Regions from separate parts of the Cytobacillus oceanisediminis genome, predicted to be linked through region 2. Evidence: a T-box and tRNA genes for the amino acid it is inferred to sense, from the RefSeq annotation. Region 2 holds a T-box; the other regions hold tRNA genes.
What was found. A T-box is a leader RNA that pairs with one kind of tRNA and senses whether it is charged. The one in region 2 lies ahead of ileS (isoleucine--tRNA ligase), so its partner is inferred to be a tRNA-Ile.
Positions count from the first base shown of each region.

Region 1: it has a tRNA-Ile gene. The T-box ahead of ileS (isoleucine--tRNA ligase) is inferred to sense a tRNA for this amino acid. The anticodon was not compared.
Region 3: it has a tRNA-Ile gene. The T-box ahead of ileS (isoleucine--tRNA ligase) is inferred to sense a tRNA for this amino acid. The anticodon was not compared.

Region 1 covers NZ_CP065511.1:279,084-283,769, forward strand. Annotated here, with positions in the region: gene IRB79_RS01385 (pro-sigmaK processing inhibitor BofA family protein) at 1-138, shown strand, start outside; rRNA gene IRB79_RS01390 (16S ribosomal RNA) at 415-1,951, shown strand; tRNA gene IRB79_RS01395 (tRNA-Ile) at 2,167-2,243, shown strand; tRNA gene IRB79_RS01400 (tRNA-Ala) at 2,255-2,330, shown strand; gene IRB79_RS27980 (hypothetical protein) at 2,458-2,589, shown strand; rRNA gene IRB79_RS01405 (23S ribosomal RNA) at 2,584-4,686, shown strand, end outside.
Region 2 covers NZ_CP065511.1:1,980,164-1,984,849, reverse strand. Annotated here, with positions in the region: gene ileS (isoleucine--tRNA ligase) at 1-2,300, opposite strand, end outside; T-box leader at 2,395-2,659, opposite strand; gene IRB79_RS10225 (DivIVA domain-containing protein) at 2,711-3,226, opposite strand; gene IRB79_RS10220 (YlmH family RNA-binding protein) at 3,371-4,144, opposite strand; gene IRB79_RS10215 (YggT family protein) at 4,209-4,472, opposite strand; gene IRB79_RS10210 (cell division protein SepF) at 4,479-4,686, opposite strand, start outside.
Region 3 covers NZ_CP065511.1:257,490-262,175, forward strand. Annotated here, with positions in the region: gene IRB79_RS01265 (HD-GYP domain-containing protein) at 1-60, shown strand, start outside; rRNA gene IRB79_RS01270 (16S ribosomal RNA) at 399-1,921, shown strand; tRNA gene IRB79_RS01275 (tRNA-Ile) at 2,011-2,087, shown strand; tRNA gene IRB79_RS01280 (tRNA-Ala) at 2,099-2,174, shown strand; rRNA gene IRB79_RS01285 (23S ribosomal RNA) at 2,426-4,686, shown strand, end outside.

The DNA.
Region 1 (4,686 bases), 1.7 Mb from region 2:
TTTTTATTTTTCTTAAATGCATTTGGCAATCAGGTTGGCATACATGTTCCCATAAACCTTGCCACTTCGGCCATTTCCGGATTTCTAGGCATTCCTGGATTGTTTGCGCTTGTTGCCATACAGACATGGATTATGTAATTGGACAGCCGTTCGAAGCGGCTGTTTTTATTTATTAAATTTTTTTAGTGATTCTGTTGACATTTAATATTGCTGGTGATAATATATTAAAGGTCGTCACCACGACGCAATGAAAAAACATCTTAAAAAAGATGTTGACATTGAATCGTGAGAATGATATATTAATAAAGTCGCTTCTGAGCGGCGGATTGATCTTTGAAAACTGAACGAACAAAAACGTCAACGTTAATTCTTTAGTCTTTTTTGAAAAGACAACTTATGAGCTTAATCAACTCTTATATGGAGAGTTTGATCCTGGCTCAGGACGAACGCTGGCGGCGTGCCTAATACATGCAAGTCGAGCGGACTGATGGGAGCTTGCTCCCTGAAGTCAGCGGCGGACGGGTGAGTAACACGTGGGCAACCTGCCTGTAAGACTGGGATAACTCCGGGAAACCGGGGCTAATACCGGATAATTCTTTCCCTCACATGAGGGAAAGCTGAAAGATGGTTTCGGCTATCACTTACAGATGGGCCCGCGGCGCATTAGCTAGTTGGTGAGGTAACGGCTCACCAAGGCGACGATGCGTAGCCGACCTGAGAGGGTGATCGGCCACACTGGGACTGAGACACGGCCCAGACTCCTACGGGAGGCAGCAGTAGGGAATCTTCCGCAATGGACGAAAGTCTGACGGAGCAACGCCGCGTGAGTGATGAAGGTTTTCGGATCGTAAAACTCTGTTGTTAGGGAAGAACAAGTACCGGAGTAACTGCCGGTACCTTGACGGTACCTAACCAGAAAGCCACGGCTAACTACGTGCCAGCAGCCGCGGTAATACGTAGGTGGCAAGCGTTGTCCGGAATTATTGGGCGTAAAGCGCGCGCAGGCGGTTCCTTAAGTCTGATGTGAAAGCCCCCGGCTCAACCGGGGAGGGTCATTGGAAACTGGGGAACTTGAGTGCAGAAGAGAAGAGTGGAATTCCACGTGTAGCGGTGAAATGCGTAGAGATGTGGAGGAACACCAGTGGCGAAGGCGACTCTTTGGTCTGTAACTGACGCTGAGGCGCGAAAGCGTGGGGAGCAAACAGGATTAGATACCCTGGTAGTCCACGCCGTAAACGATGAGTGCTAAGTGTTAGAGGGTTTCCGCCCTTTAGTCTGCGACAAACGCATTAAGCACTCCGCCTGGGGAGTACAAGGCTGAAACTCAAAGGAATTGACGGGGCCCGCACAAGCGGTGGAGCATGTGGTTTAATTCGAAGCAACGCGAAGAACCTTACCAGGTCTTGACATCTCCTGACAACCCTAGAGATAGGGCGTTCCTTCGGGGACAGGATGACAGGTGGTGCATGGTTGTCGTCAGCTCGTGTCGTGAGATGTTGGGTTAAGTCCCGCAACGAGCGCAACCCTTGATCTTAGTTGCCAGCATTCAGTTGGGCACTCTAAGGTGACTGCCGGTGACAAACCGGAGGAAGGTGGGGATGACGTCAAATCATCATGCCCCTTATGACCTGGGCTACACACGTGCTACAATGGATGGTACAAAGGGTCGAGACCGCGAGGTTAAGCGAATCCCATAAAACCATTCTCAGTTCGGATTGCAGGCTGCAACTCGCCTGCATGAAGCCGGAATCGCTAGTAATCGCGGATCAGCATGCCGCGGTGAATACGTTCCCGGGCCTTGTACACACCGCCCGTCACACCACGAGAGTTTGTAACACCCGAAGTCGGTGGGGTAACCTTTTGGAGCCAGCCGCCTAAGGTGGGACAGATGATTGGGGTGAAGTCGTAACAAGGTAGCCGTATCGGAAGGTGCGGCTGGATCACCTCCTTTCTAAGGATATTTACATGAAACGTGACGCGTTTTGTTCGTTTAGTTTTGAGAGATTAAATCCTCTAACTTACTTTTAAAAAAATGAGAGAAATGAGAAGCAAATAGATCAAGGAAGCGACTGAACGAGCACCGGAGCGTACTGAGGTACGTGAGGAGCGCAGTGAGAGAGCTGACGCAGAGATATGCAGCTTATCATTTTTCGAATCCTATTATGTGGGCCTATAGCTCAGCTGGTTAGAGCGCACGCCTGATAAGCGTGAGGTCGATGGTTCGAGTCCATTTAGGCCCACCATCTCATATAATGGGGCCTTAGCTCAGCTGGGAGAGCGCCTGCTTTGCACGCAGGAGGTCAGCGGTTCGATCCCGCTAGGCTCCACCAACCATAACGATTCCATTCGTTATTTTTTGTTCCTTGAAAACTAGATAATGTTAATGAAGAAGCAATAACCGAGTAATCGCCATCTTAGTTTTTTTCTCTTATTTAAAAATAAGTAAGAGCACAAACCATGAGGGCAATGAGAAGCAAGAAGATCAAGGAAGCGACCGAACGAGCACCGGAGCATACGAGAGTACGTGAGGAGCACAATGACGGAGCTGACGCAGAGATTCGCCGTTTATCATTGGCCGAAGTAGGTTAAGTTAGAAAGGGCGCACGGTGAATGCCTTGGCACTAGGAGCCGATGAAGGACGGTACTAACACCGATATGCTTCGGGGAGCTGTAAGTAAGCTTTGATCCGGAGATTTCCGAATGGGGAAACCCCCTATCCGTAATGGGATAGGATCTTTACCTGAATACATAGGGTATTGAAGGCAGACCCGGGGAACTGAAACATCTAAGTACCCGGAGGAAGAGAAAGCAAACGCGATTCCCTGAGTAGCGAGCGAAACGGATTAGCCCAAACCAGGAGGCTTGCCTCCTGGGGTTAGGACACTCTACACGGAGTTACAAAGGAACGAGGTAAATGAACAGGTCTGGAAAGGCCGGCCAGAGAAGGTAAAAGCCCTGTAGTTGAAACTTCGTTCCTCCAGAGTGGATCCTGAGTACGGCGGGACACGAGAAATCCCGTCGGAAGCAGGAGGACCATCTCCCAAGGCTAAATACTCCTAGTGACCGATAGTGAACCAGTACCGTGAGGAAAGGTGAAAAGCACCCGGAAGGGGAGTGAAAGAGATCCTGAAACCGTGTGCCTACAAGTAGTTAGAGCCCGTTAATGGGTGATAGCGTGCCTTTGTAGAATGAACCGGCGAGTTACGATTACATGCGAGGTTAAGTTGAAGAGACGGAGCGAAAGCGAGTCTGAATAGGGCGAATGAGTATGTGGTCGTAGACCCGAAACCAGGTGATCTACCCATGTCCAGGGTGAAGTCCAGGTAACACTGGATGGAGGCCCGAACCCACGCACGTTGAAAAGTGCGGGGATGAGGTGTGGGTAGCGGAGAAATTCCAATCGAACTTGGAGATAGCTGGTTCTCTCCGAAATAGCTTTAGGGCTAGCCTCATGTAGTAAGAGTCTTGGAGGTAGAGCACTGTTTGGACTAGGGGCCCCCATCGGGTTACCGAATTCAGACAAACTCCGAATGCCAAAGACTTATCCATGGGAGTCAGACTGCGAGTGATAAGATCCGTAGTCAAGAGGGAAACAGCCCAGACCACCAGCTAAGGTCCCAAAGTATACGTTAAGTGGAAAAGGATGTGGAGTTGCTTAGACAACCAGGATGTTGGCTTAGAAGCAGCCACCATTTAAAGAGTGCGTAATAGCTCACTGGTCGAGTGACTCCGCGCCGAAAATGTACCGGGGCTAAACGTATCACCGAAGCTGTGGATTGACATCTTACGATGTCAGTGGTAGGAGAGCGTTCTAAGGGCGTTGAAGCCAGACCGCAAGGACTGGTGGAGCGCTTAGAAGTGAGAATGCCGGTATGAGTAGCGAAAGATGGGTGAGAATCCCATCCACCGAATGCCTAAGGTTTCCTGAGGAAGGCTCGTCCGCTCAGGGTTAGTCGGGACCTAAGCCGAGGCTGAAAAGCGTAGGCGATGGACAACAGGTTGATATTCCTGTACCACCTCTTTACCGTTTGAGCAATGGGGGGACGCAGGAGGATAGGGTAAGCGCGCTGGATTAGCGCGTCCAAGCAGTTAGGCCGGTAACGAGGCAAATCCCGTTACCACACAGGCTGAGCTGTGACGGCGAGGGAAATTTAGTACCGAAGTTCCTGATTCCACACTGCCAAGAAAAGCCTCTAGCGAGGGAAAAGGTGCCCGTACCGCAAACCGACACAGGTAGGCGAGGAGAGAATCCTAAGGTGAGCGAGAGAACTCTCGTTAAGGAACTCGGCAAAATGACCCCGTAACTTCGGGAGAAGGGGTGCTCATTAGGTGCATAGCCCTGATGAGTGCAGTGAATAGGCCCAGGCGACTGTTTAGCAAAAACAGGTCTCTGCGAAGCCGCAAGGCGAAGTATAGGGCTGACGCCTGCCCGGTGCTGGAAGGTTAAGAGGAGAGGTTAGCGCAAGCGAAGCTTTGAATCGAAGCCCCAGTAAACGGCGTAACTATAACGGTCCTAAGGTAGCGAAATTCCTTGTCGGGTAAGTTCCGACCCGCACGAAAGGCGTAACGATCTGGGCACTGTCTCAACGAGAGACTCGGTGAAATTATAGTACCTGTGAAGATGCAGGTTACCCGCGACAGGACGGAAAGACCCCGTGGAGCTTTACTGTAGCCTGATATTGAATT
Region 2 (4,686 bases):
CTCCAAACTTCATCTGAAGTATGGGAAAGGATAGGTGCAACAAGTTTTGTCAGGGCAATGAGGCTCTCATATAGAACAGTTTGAATAGCACGGCGTTCTGCATTATCTCTCGCTTCAATGTAAAGGACATCTTTTGCAAAATCAAGATAGAATGCACTAAGGTCCAATGTACAGAAATTATTGACAGCATGGTAGATGCTGGCAAATTCATAGCGATCATAAGACTCGCGAACATTCTTGATCAGTTTATTCAGCTTAACCAGCATAAACTGGTCAACTTCTCGCAGGTTTTCAAATGAAACCGAGTCTGTTGCCGGGTTAAAATCATCCAGATTTCCAAGCAAAAAGCGGAACGTATTGCGGATCTTTCTATATACTTCTGCAACCTGCTTAAGAATAGCATCAGATACCCGGACATCAGCCTGATAATCAACTGACGCCACCCATAAACGCAGAATGTCAGCACCAAGCTGGTTCATGACTTTTGCCGGAACAACTACGTTACCGATGGATTTACTCATTTTTCTTCCTTCGCCATCAAGTGTGAATCCGTGGCTCAGCACACCTTTATAAGGTGCTTTTCCTGTTACTGCTACTGAAGTTGAAAGTGAAGAGTTAAACCAGCCTCGGTATTGATCAGAGCCTTCAAGGTATAAATCTGCAGGACGCTGTAAATCGTCGCGCTCTAGAAGAACTGCCTGATGGGAAGAACCGGAATCGAACCAAACGTCCATGATATCCGTTTCTTTTGTAAACTGCCCTTTCGGGCTTCCCGGATGTGTAAATCCTTCAGGCAGCAGTTCTTTCGCTTCTCTCTCGAACCAGATGTTCGAACCATGTTCACGGAAAAGATTTGATACATGTTCAATGGTTTCATCTGTGATAATCTCTTCCCCATTTTCCGCATAAAAGACAGGAATTGGCACGCCCCATACACGCTGGCGGGAGATACACCAATCACCGCGGTCCCGGACCATGTTAAATAGTCTGGTCTCACCCCATGCAGGATACCAATTTGTTTCCTTAACAGCTTCCAAAAGTTCATTGCGGAAATCTTTAATGGATGCAAACCATTGGGCAGTAGCACGGAATATAACTGGCTTTTTCGTTCTCCAGTCATGCGGATAAGAGTGAGTAATAAAAGTAAGTTTTAATAAAGCGCCAGCTTCCTCTAGTTTTTCAGTAATTGGCTTATTGGCTGCATCATAGAATAAACCTTCAAAGCCAGGAGCTTCACTAGTCATGTTTCCTTTATCATCAACCGGGCATAATACGTCTAACCCGTACTTCATGCCGACATGGAAATCGTCTTCTCCATGGCCAGGAGCAGTATGAACACATCCAGTACCAGCATCAGTTGTTACATGCTCACCCAGCATGACAAGGGAATCACGGCCATACAGGGGATGCTCGGCAACTACATTCTCAAGGTCGGTCCCTTTTACCGATTGGACAACTTTATAATCTTCCCATTCAAACTCTTTAGCCACAGCAGCCAATAAATCTTCAGCAACCATAAATTTTTTGCCGTTTGCCTCAACTACACTATAGGTAAGGTCCGGATGAACTGAAATTCCGAGGTTTGCCGGAATGGTCCATGGAGTTGTAGTCCAGATGACAATATGAGTGTCTTGATCCAATACATTTTTACCATCCTTCACTTTAAATGCTACATAGATGGATGGCGAACGCTTATCTTTGTATTCAATTTCAGCTTCAGCCAGAGCAGATTCAGATGACGGAGACCAATAAACAGGCTTTTTGCCTTTATAGATATAGCCTTTTTTCGCCATTTCCCCAAATACTTTAATTTGCTGGGCTTCGTACTCAGGCTTTAGAGTGATGTAAGGATTCTCCCAGTCACCGCGGACGCCTAAGCGCTTAAATTGACCGCGCTGGCTGTCAATCTGCTCATATGCATACTCTTCACAAAGCTTGCGGAACTCCGCAACACTCATTTCTTTACGCTTTACGCCTTTGTTTGTCAACGCTTGCTCAATTGGCAGACCATGTGTATCCCAGCCAGGAACATATGGAGCATTATAGCCAGTCATCGACTTAGAACGTACGATGAAATCCTTTAAGATTTTGTTCAGCGCATGGCCGATGTGGATGTCGCCATTTGCATATGGAGGACCATCATGCAGAACAAACATCGGACGGCCTGCTGTCCGTTCCTGGACCTTTTCATAAATATTCATCTCTTCCCATTTTGCCTGAATTTCAGGTTCGCGCTTTGGAAGATTGCCGCGCATTGGGAATTCGGTTTTTGGCATTAATAAACTTTCTTTGTAATCCATTCCTTTGCCTCCTGTTTATAACTCATTAAATACCATGATAGCCAATGAGAGCTGAGAAAAACCACAGTTAAATACAAAAAACCTTCTCATCCCAAAAAGGGACGAGAAGGTTATATTCTCCCGCGGTACCACCCTTGTAGATGAAATATGATTAAATTTCATCCGCTCAAAGAATTCTTAACGTGAATGATCCGCCTTGGCCTACTGATGGTTGTACGTTCGGCAAGGAACTCAAGGGTGATTTTCCAGCTTTTGCTTATACCCGGGCTTCCACCATCCCCGGCTCGCTTACAGAGTGAGTATGCCATTCTGTACATAAGCTCCTGAAAAGACTGTACTGTCCCTCTCATTGTTGATAAACATCGTATTTTACTTTGTTTTAAAATTATATGCGATATTTCCAGCATTCGTCAAGCCAGTGATTCTTCTTCTCTTAATGATTTAAGTTCAGTGGAATCCAGCTTATATTCCATTAAATGATCCCAATCATCGTTGTTCAGCATATCCAGCTGTGCTTCAACAAGCATTTTGAAACGTGTCCGGAATACTTTGGACTGTTTCTTTAAATCTTCAATATCCAGCGCGATTTTTCTCGCTTTGGATAGGGATTCGTTCACAATTCTGTCAGCATTCTTTTCAGCTTCTTTAATGATTAGCTTCGCTTCTTTATGGGCATTGCGCTTTACTTCCTCTGCTGCTTCCTGTGCAACCACAATAGATTTATTAAGTGTTTCTTCAATTGTGGTAAAGTGGCCAATGCGTTCGTTCGTATCATTGAGCTTTTCTTCAAGCTCTTTTTTTTCCCTGATCAGGATTTCGTAGTCCTTTATGATCTGGTCAAGGAATTCGTTCACTTCATCTTCGTCATAACCGCGGAATCCTTTACTGAATTCCTTGTTATGAATATCTAACGGTGTTAATGGCATGTGTGCCACCTCCCAGGTCTGTTGATCTTATGTAAATTGATTTGAGCCTGCTGGTTCCATTTAATTATAGCAGACTCCGTTGCCTTTTGATTATTTATTCGACAGGTTGTTTCAAATTCCTTCAATTTTATAAAAAATAAATAGCTATCTCTGCCTCCCAGCAATAATCCTCCATTTGTCTTTCTTTGTTTTCCCATCTATTTCTATGATTTTGGAACGGCCATGTCCCCTGACTGAGATGATGTCGCTTTGCTGGCATTCAAATGAAGGGTTTTCAATTTGCGTCCAATTGATTTTTACTAGTCCCTGCTGTATATATAGCTGGGATTTTTGCCTGGAGATATTGTAGATGGCTGAGATGACTGTGTCCAATCTCAAGGATGAAGAGGTGATAGAGCTTTCTTTCCACACTTCTGCTGATTGGATTGCCTCTGAAAAGGGCTGTTTTTTCAGCGACACGGAAGCTCTGCCAATTGACTGCAGCTGCAGGCTGATGTAATCTTCAATTTCTTGTGCTGCAAAAAACTGGATTCTGTCATCTTCAAAAAGGATATCACCGAACTTCCCTCTTTTTAGCCCCAAAGACATTAGACTGCCCAGGACTTGCGGGTGTTCAATGGTTACAAACTTTTTTGGATATTCCAGTTCAAAGAGCCGAATTTGAAAATCATCCTCATCGCTTTCATAGTAATCCGGAAATATCAGGGCTCTCTTTCTCTCAGCATCTGGAGTTCCGCCAAATAAAGCAAATAAGATTCCGGAATGCTGTCCTATGACGCTTTTAAGGATTTGCTGCTCCCTTGGATCAAGAAAATCAGTAAGCTTTGGTGCATATGTATTTTCCACAAGGTCCTTCCAGTTAAGAACCTGATCAATAAATTCTTTTTCTTCCGGCCGGAAGTGCTGATAAATGGTCATATTTAAGTGAACCTCCATTTTAGGCAAATAAAAAAGGGCCATTTTGATAGCCCTGTTTGTAATCTTATGAAATCCAATAAAAAAGCTGCTGCAAACCTCCAGTGGCAAATCTCAAAACTAAGATAGCCACAATTGGAGAAATATCAATCATTCCAAGCGGAGGAATGATTTTGCGGAAAGGCTCAAGGTACGGTTCACAAATCCTTGCAAGAAACTGCCCAAAAGCTGATTCCCTGGCATTAGGGAACCAGGACAGCAAAATATAAATAATCAGTGCCCACGAGTAATAATAAATTGCAGATGACAATATCCCAAATACTAATTCCATTAAATGCTACCACCTCGTATTTTCTAATTCTTGTTCTTTCATCAGCTGAGAGATGTTTCCTGATACCTCAACATTGTCAGGTGTACATAGAAAAATATCAGTTCCGATCTTTTGAATATCTCCGCCGATGGCATAAACGGTTCCGCTTAGGAAGTCAACAATCCGCTTTGCCTGATCCTTTTCTATTCTCTGCAGATTGACAACGACAGCTCTT
Region 3 (4,686 bases), 1.7 Mb from region 2:
GGCGACATAATTCATTTAGAGAAAAACCGCCAGTTATTTATTGATGAAGTATTAAAATGACTGCATACCGCGGTCTTTTTTTAATTAGCTCTGCTAAGGCTGGATGCTGAATACAACAGACAAATTTAACAGACCTTATTTTTTAAAAAAAGATATAGAATCTATTAAAAAGTGCTTGCAATTAATAGATAAGAGCTGGTATACTTATTCAAGTCAGCAAGAGATGAACATCATCATTTGATGAGATAAAAAAACTTGTTGACATTGATTATCAGAAATGATATATTAATTAAGTCGCCTCAAGCGACCGATTGATCTTTGAAAACTGAACGAACAAAAACGTCAACGTTAATCTTTAGTCTTTTTTGAAAAGACAACTTATGAGCTTAATCAACTCTTATATGGAGAGTTTGATCCTGGCTCAGGACGAACGCTGGCGGCGTGCCTAATACATGCAAGTCGAGCGGACTGATGGGAGCTTGCTCCCTGAAGTCAGCGGCGGACGGGTGAGTAACACGTGGGCAACCTGCCTGTAAGACTGGGATAACTCCGGGAAACCGGGGCTAATACCGGATAATTCTTTCCCTCACATGAGGGAAAGCTGAAAGATGGTTCCGGCTATCACTTACAGATGGGCCCGCGGCGCATTAGCTAGTTGGTGAGGTAACGGCTCACCAAGGCGACGATGCGTAGCCGACCTGAGAGGGTGATCGGCCACACTGGGACTGAGACACGGCCCAGACTCCTACGGGAGGCGAGTAGGGAATCTTCCGCAATGGACGAAAGTCTGACGGAGCAACGCGCGTGAGTGATGAAGGTTTTCGGATCGTAAAACTCTGTTGTTAGGGAAGAACAAGTACCGGGTAACTGCCGGTACCTTGACGGTACCTAACCAGAAAGCCACGGCTAACTACGTGCCAGCACGCGGTAATACGTAGGTGGCAAGCGTTGTCCGGAATTATTGGGCGTAAAGCGCGCGCAGGCGGTTCCTTAAGTCTGATGTGAAAGCCCCGGCTCAACCGGGAGGGTCATTGGAAACTGGGGAACTTGAGTGCAGAAGAGAAGAGTGGAATTCCACGTGTAGCGGTGAAATGCGTAGAGATGTGGAGGAACACCAGTGGCGAAGGCGACTCTTTGGTCTGTAACTGACGCTGAGGCGCGAAAGCGTGGGAGCAAACAGGATTAGATACCCTGGTAGTCCACGCCGTAAACGATGAGTGCTAAGTGTTAGAGGTTTCCGCCCTTTAGTCTGCGACAAACGCATTAAGCACTCCGCCTGGGAGTACGTAGCAAGGCTGAAACTCAAAGGAATTGACGGGGCCCGCACAAGCGGTGGAGCATGTGGTTTAATTCGAAGCAACGCGAAGAACCTTACCAGGTCTTGACATCTCCTGACAACCCTAGAGATAGGGCGTTCCTTCGGGGACAGGATGACAGGTGGTGCATGGTTGTCGTCAGCTCGTGTCGTGAGATGTTGGGTTAAGTCCCAACGAGCGCAACCCTTGATCTTAGTTGCCAGCATTCAGTTGGGCACTCTAAGGTGACTGCCGGTGACAAACCGGAGGAAGGTGGGGATGACGTCAAATCATCATGCCCCTTATGACCTGGGCTACACACGTGCTACAATGGATGGTACAAAGGCGAGACCGCGAGGTTAAGCGAATCCCATAAAACCATTCTCAGTTCGGATTGCAGGTCGCAACTCGCCTGCATGAAGCCGGAATCGCTAGTAATCGCGGATCAGCATCTGCGGTGAATACGTTCCCGGCCTTGTACACACCGCCCGTCACACCACGAGTTTGTAACACCCGAAGTCGGTGGGGTAACCTTTTGGAGCCAGCCGCCTAAGGTGGGACAGATGATTGGGGTGAAGTCGTAACAAGGTAGCCGTATCGGAAGGTGCGGCTGGATCACCTCCTTTCTAAGGATATTTACATGAAACGTGACGCGTTTTGTTCGTTCAGTTTTGAGAGTTCAATCTCTCATATTTTAATACTTTACCTATTATGTGGGCCTATAGCTCAGCTGGTTAGAGCGCACGCCTGATAAGCGTGAGGTCGATGGTTCGAGTCCATTTAGGCCCACCATCTCATATAATGGGGCCTTAGCTCAGCTGGGAGAGCGCCTGCTTTGCACGCAGGAGGTCAGCGGTTCGATCCCGCTAGGCTCCACCAACCATAACGATTCCATTCGTTATTTTTTGTTCCTTGAAAACTAGATAATGTTAATGAAGAAGCAATAACCGAGTAATCGCCATCTTAGTTTTTTTCTCTTATTTAAAAATAAGTAAGAGCACAAACCATGAGGGCAATGAGAAGCAAGAAGATCAAGGAAGCGACCGAACGAGCACCGGAGCATACGAGTACGTGAGGAGCACAATGACGGAGCTGACGCAGAGATTCGCCGTTTATCATTGGCCGAAGTAGGTTAAGTTAGAAAGGGCGCACGGTGAATGCCTTGGCACTAGGAGCCGATGAAGGACGGTACTAACACCGATATGCTTCGGGAGCTGTAAGTAAGCTTTGATCCGGAGATTTCCGAATGGAAACCCCTATCCGTAATGGGATAGGATCTTTACCTGAATACATAGGGTATTGAAGGCAGACCCGGGAACTGAAACATCTAAGTACCCGGAGGAAGAGAAAGCAAACGCGATTCCCTGAGTAGCAGCGAAACGGATTAGCCCAAACCAGGAGGCTTGCCTCCTGGGGTTGTAGGACACTCTACACGGAGTTACAAAGGAACGAGGTAAATGAACAGGTCTGGAAAGGCCGGCCAGAGAAGGTAAAAGCCCTGTAGTTGAAACTTCGTTCCTCCAGAGTGGATCCTGAGTACGGCGGGACACGAGAAATCCCGTCGGAAGCAGGAGGACCATCTCCCAAGGCTAAATACTCCCTAGTGACCGATAGTGAACCAGTACCGTGAGGGAAAAACCCGGAAGGGGAGTGAAAGAGATCCTGAAACCGTGTGCCTACAAGTAGTTAGAGCCCGTTAATGGGTGATAGCGTGCCTTTGTAGAATGAACCGGCGAGTTACGATTACATGCGAGGTTAAGTTGAAGAGACGGAGCGCGAAAGCGAGTCTGAATAGGGCGAATGAGTATGTGGTCGTAGACCCGAAACCAGGTGATCTACCCATGTCCAGGGTGAAGTCCAGGTAACACTGGATGGAGGCCCGAACCCACGCACGTTGAAAAGTGCGGGGATGAGGTGTGGTAGCGGAGAAATTCCAATCGAACTTGGAGATAGCTGGTTCTCTCCGAAATAGCTTTAGGGCTAGCCTCATGTAGTAAGAGTCTTGGAGGTAGAGCACTGTTTGGACTAGGGGCCCCCATCGGGTTACCGAATTCAGACAAACTCCGAATGCCAAAGACTTATCCATGGGAGTCAGACTGCGAGTGATAAGATCCGTAGTCAAGAGGAAACAGCCCAGACCACCAGCTAAGGTCCCAAAGTATACGTTAAGTGGAAAAGGATGTGGAGTTGCTTAGACAACCAGGATGTTGGCTTAGAAGCAGCCACCATTTAAAGAGTGCGTAATAGCTCACTGGTCGAGTGACTCCGCGCCGAAAATGTACCGGGGCTAAACGTATCACCGAAGCTGTGGATTGACATCTTACGATGTCAGTGGTAGGAGAGCGTTCTAAGGGCGTTGAAGCCAGACCGCAAGGACTGGTGGAGCGCTTAGAAGTGAGAATGCCGGTATGAGTAGCGAAAGATGGGTGAGAATCCCATCCACCGAATGCCTAAGGTTTCCTGAGGAAGGCTCGTCCGCTCAGGGTTAGTCGGGACCTAAGCCGAGGCTGAAAAGCGTAGGCGATGGACAACAGGTTGATATTCCTGTACCACCTCTTTACCGTTTGAGCAATGGGGGGACGCAGGAGGATAGGGTAAGCGCGCTGCTGGATTAGCGCGTCCAAGCAGTTAGGCCGGTAACGAGGCAAATCCGTTACCACACAGGCTGAGCTGTGACGGCGAGGAAATTTAGTACCGAAGTTCCTGATTCCACACTGCCAAGAAAAGCCTCTAGCGAGGGAAAAGGTGCCCGTACCGCAAACCGACACAGGTAGGCGAGGAGAGAATCCTAAGGTGAGCGAGAGAACTCTCGTTAAGGAACTCGGCAAAATGACCCCGTAACTTCGGGAGAAGGGGTGCTCATTAGGTGCATAGCCCTGATGAGCAGTGAATAGGCCCAGGCGACTGTTTAGCAAAAACACAGGTCTCTGCGAAGCCGCAAGGCGAAGTATAGGGGCTGACGCCTGCCCGGTGCTGGAAGGTTAAGAGGAGAGGTTAGCGCAAGCGAAGCTTTGAATCGAAGCCCCAGTAAACGGCGGCCGTAACTATAACGGTCCTAAGGTAGCGAAATTCCTTGTCGGGTAAGTTCCGACCCGCACGAAAGGCGTAACGATCTGGGCACTGTCTCAACGAGAGACTCGGTGAAATTATAGTACCTGTGAAGATGCAGGTTACCCGCGACAGGACGGAAAGACCCCGTGGAGCTTTACTGTAGCCTGATATTGAATTTTGGTACAGCTTGTACAGGATAGGTAGGAGCCTGAGAAGCCGGAGCGCCAGCTTCGGTGGAGGCGTCGGTGGGATACTACCCTGGCTGTATTGAAATTCTAACCCGCGCCCCTTATCGGGGCGGGAGACAGTGTCAGGTGGGCAGTTTGACTGGGGCGGTCGC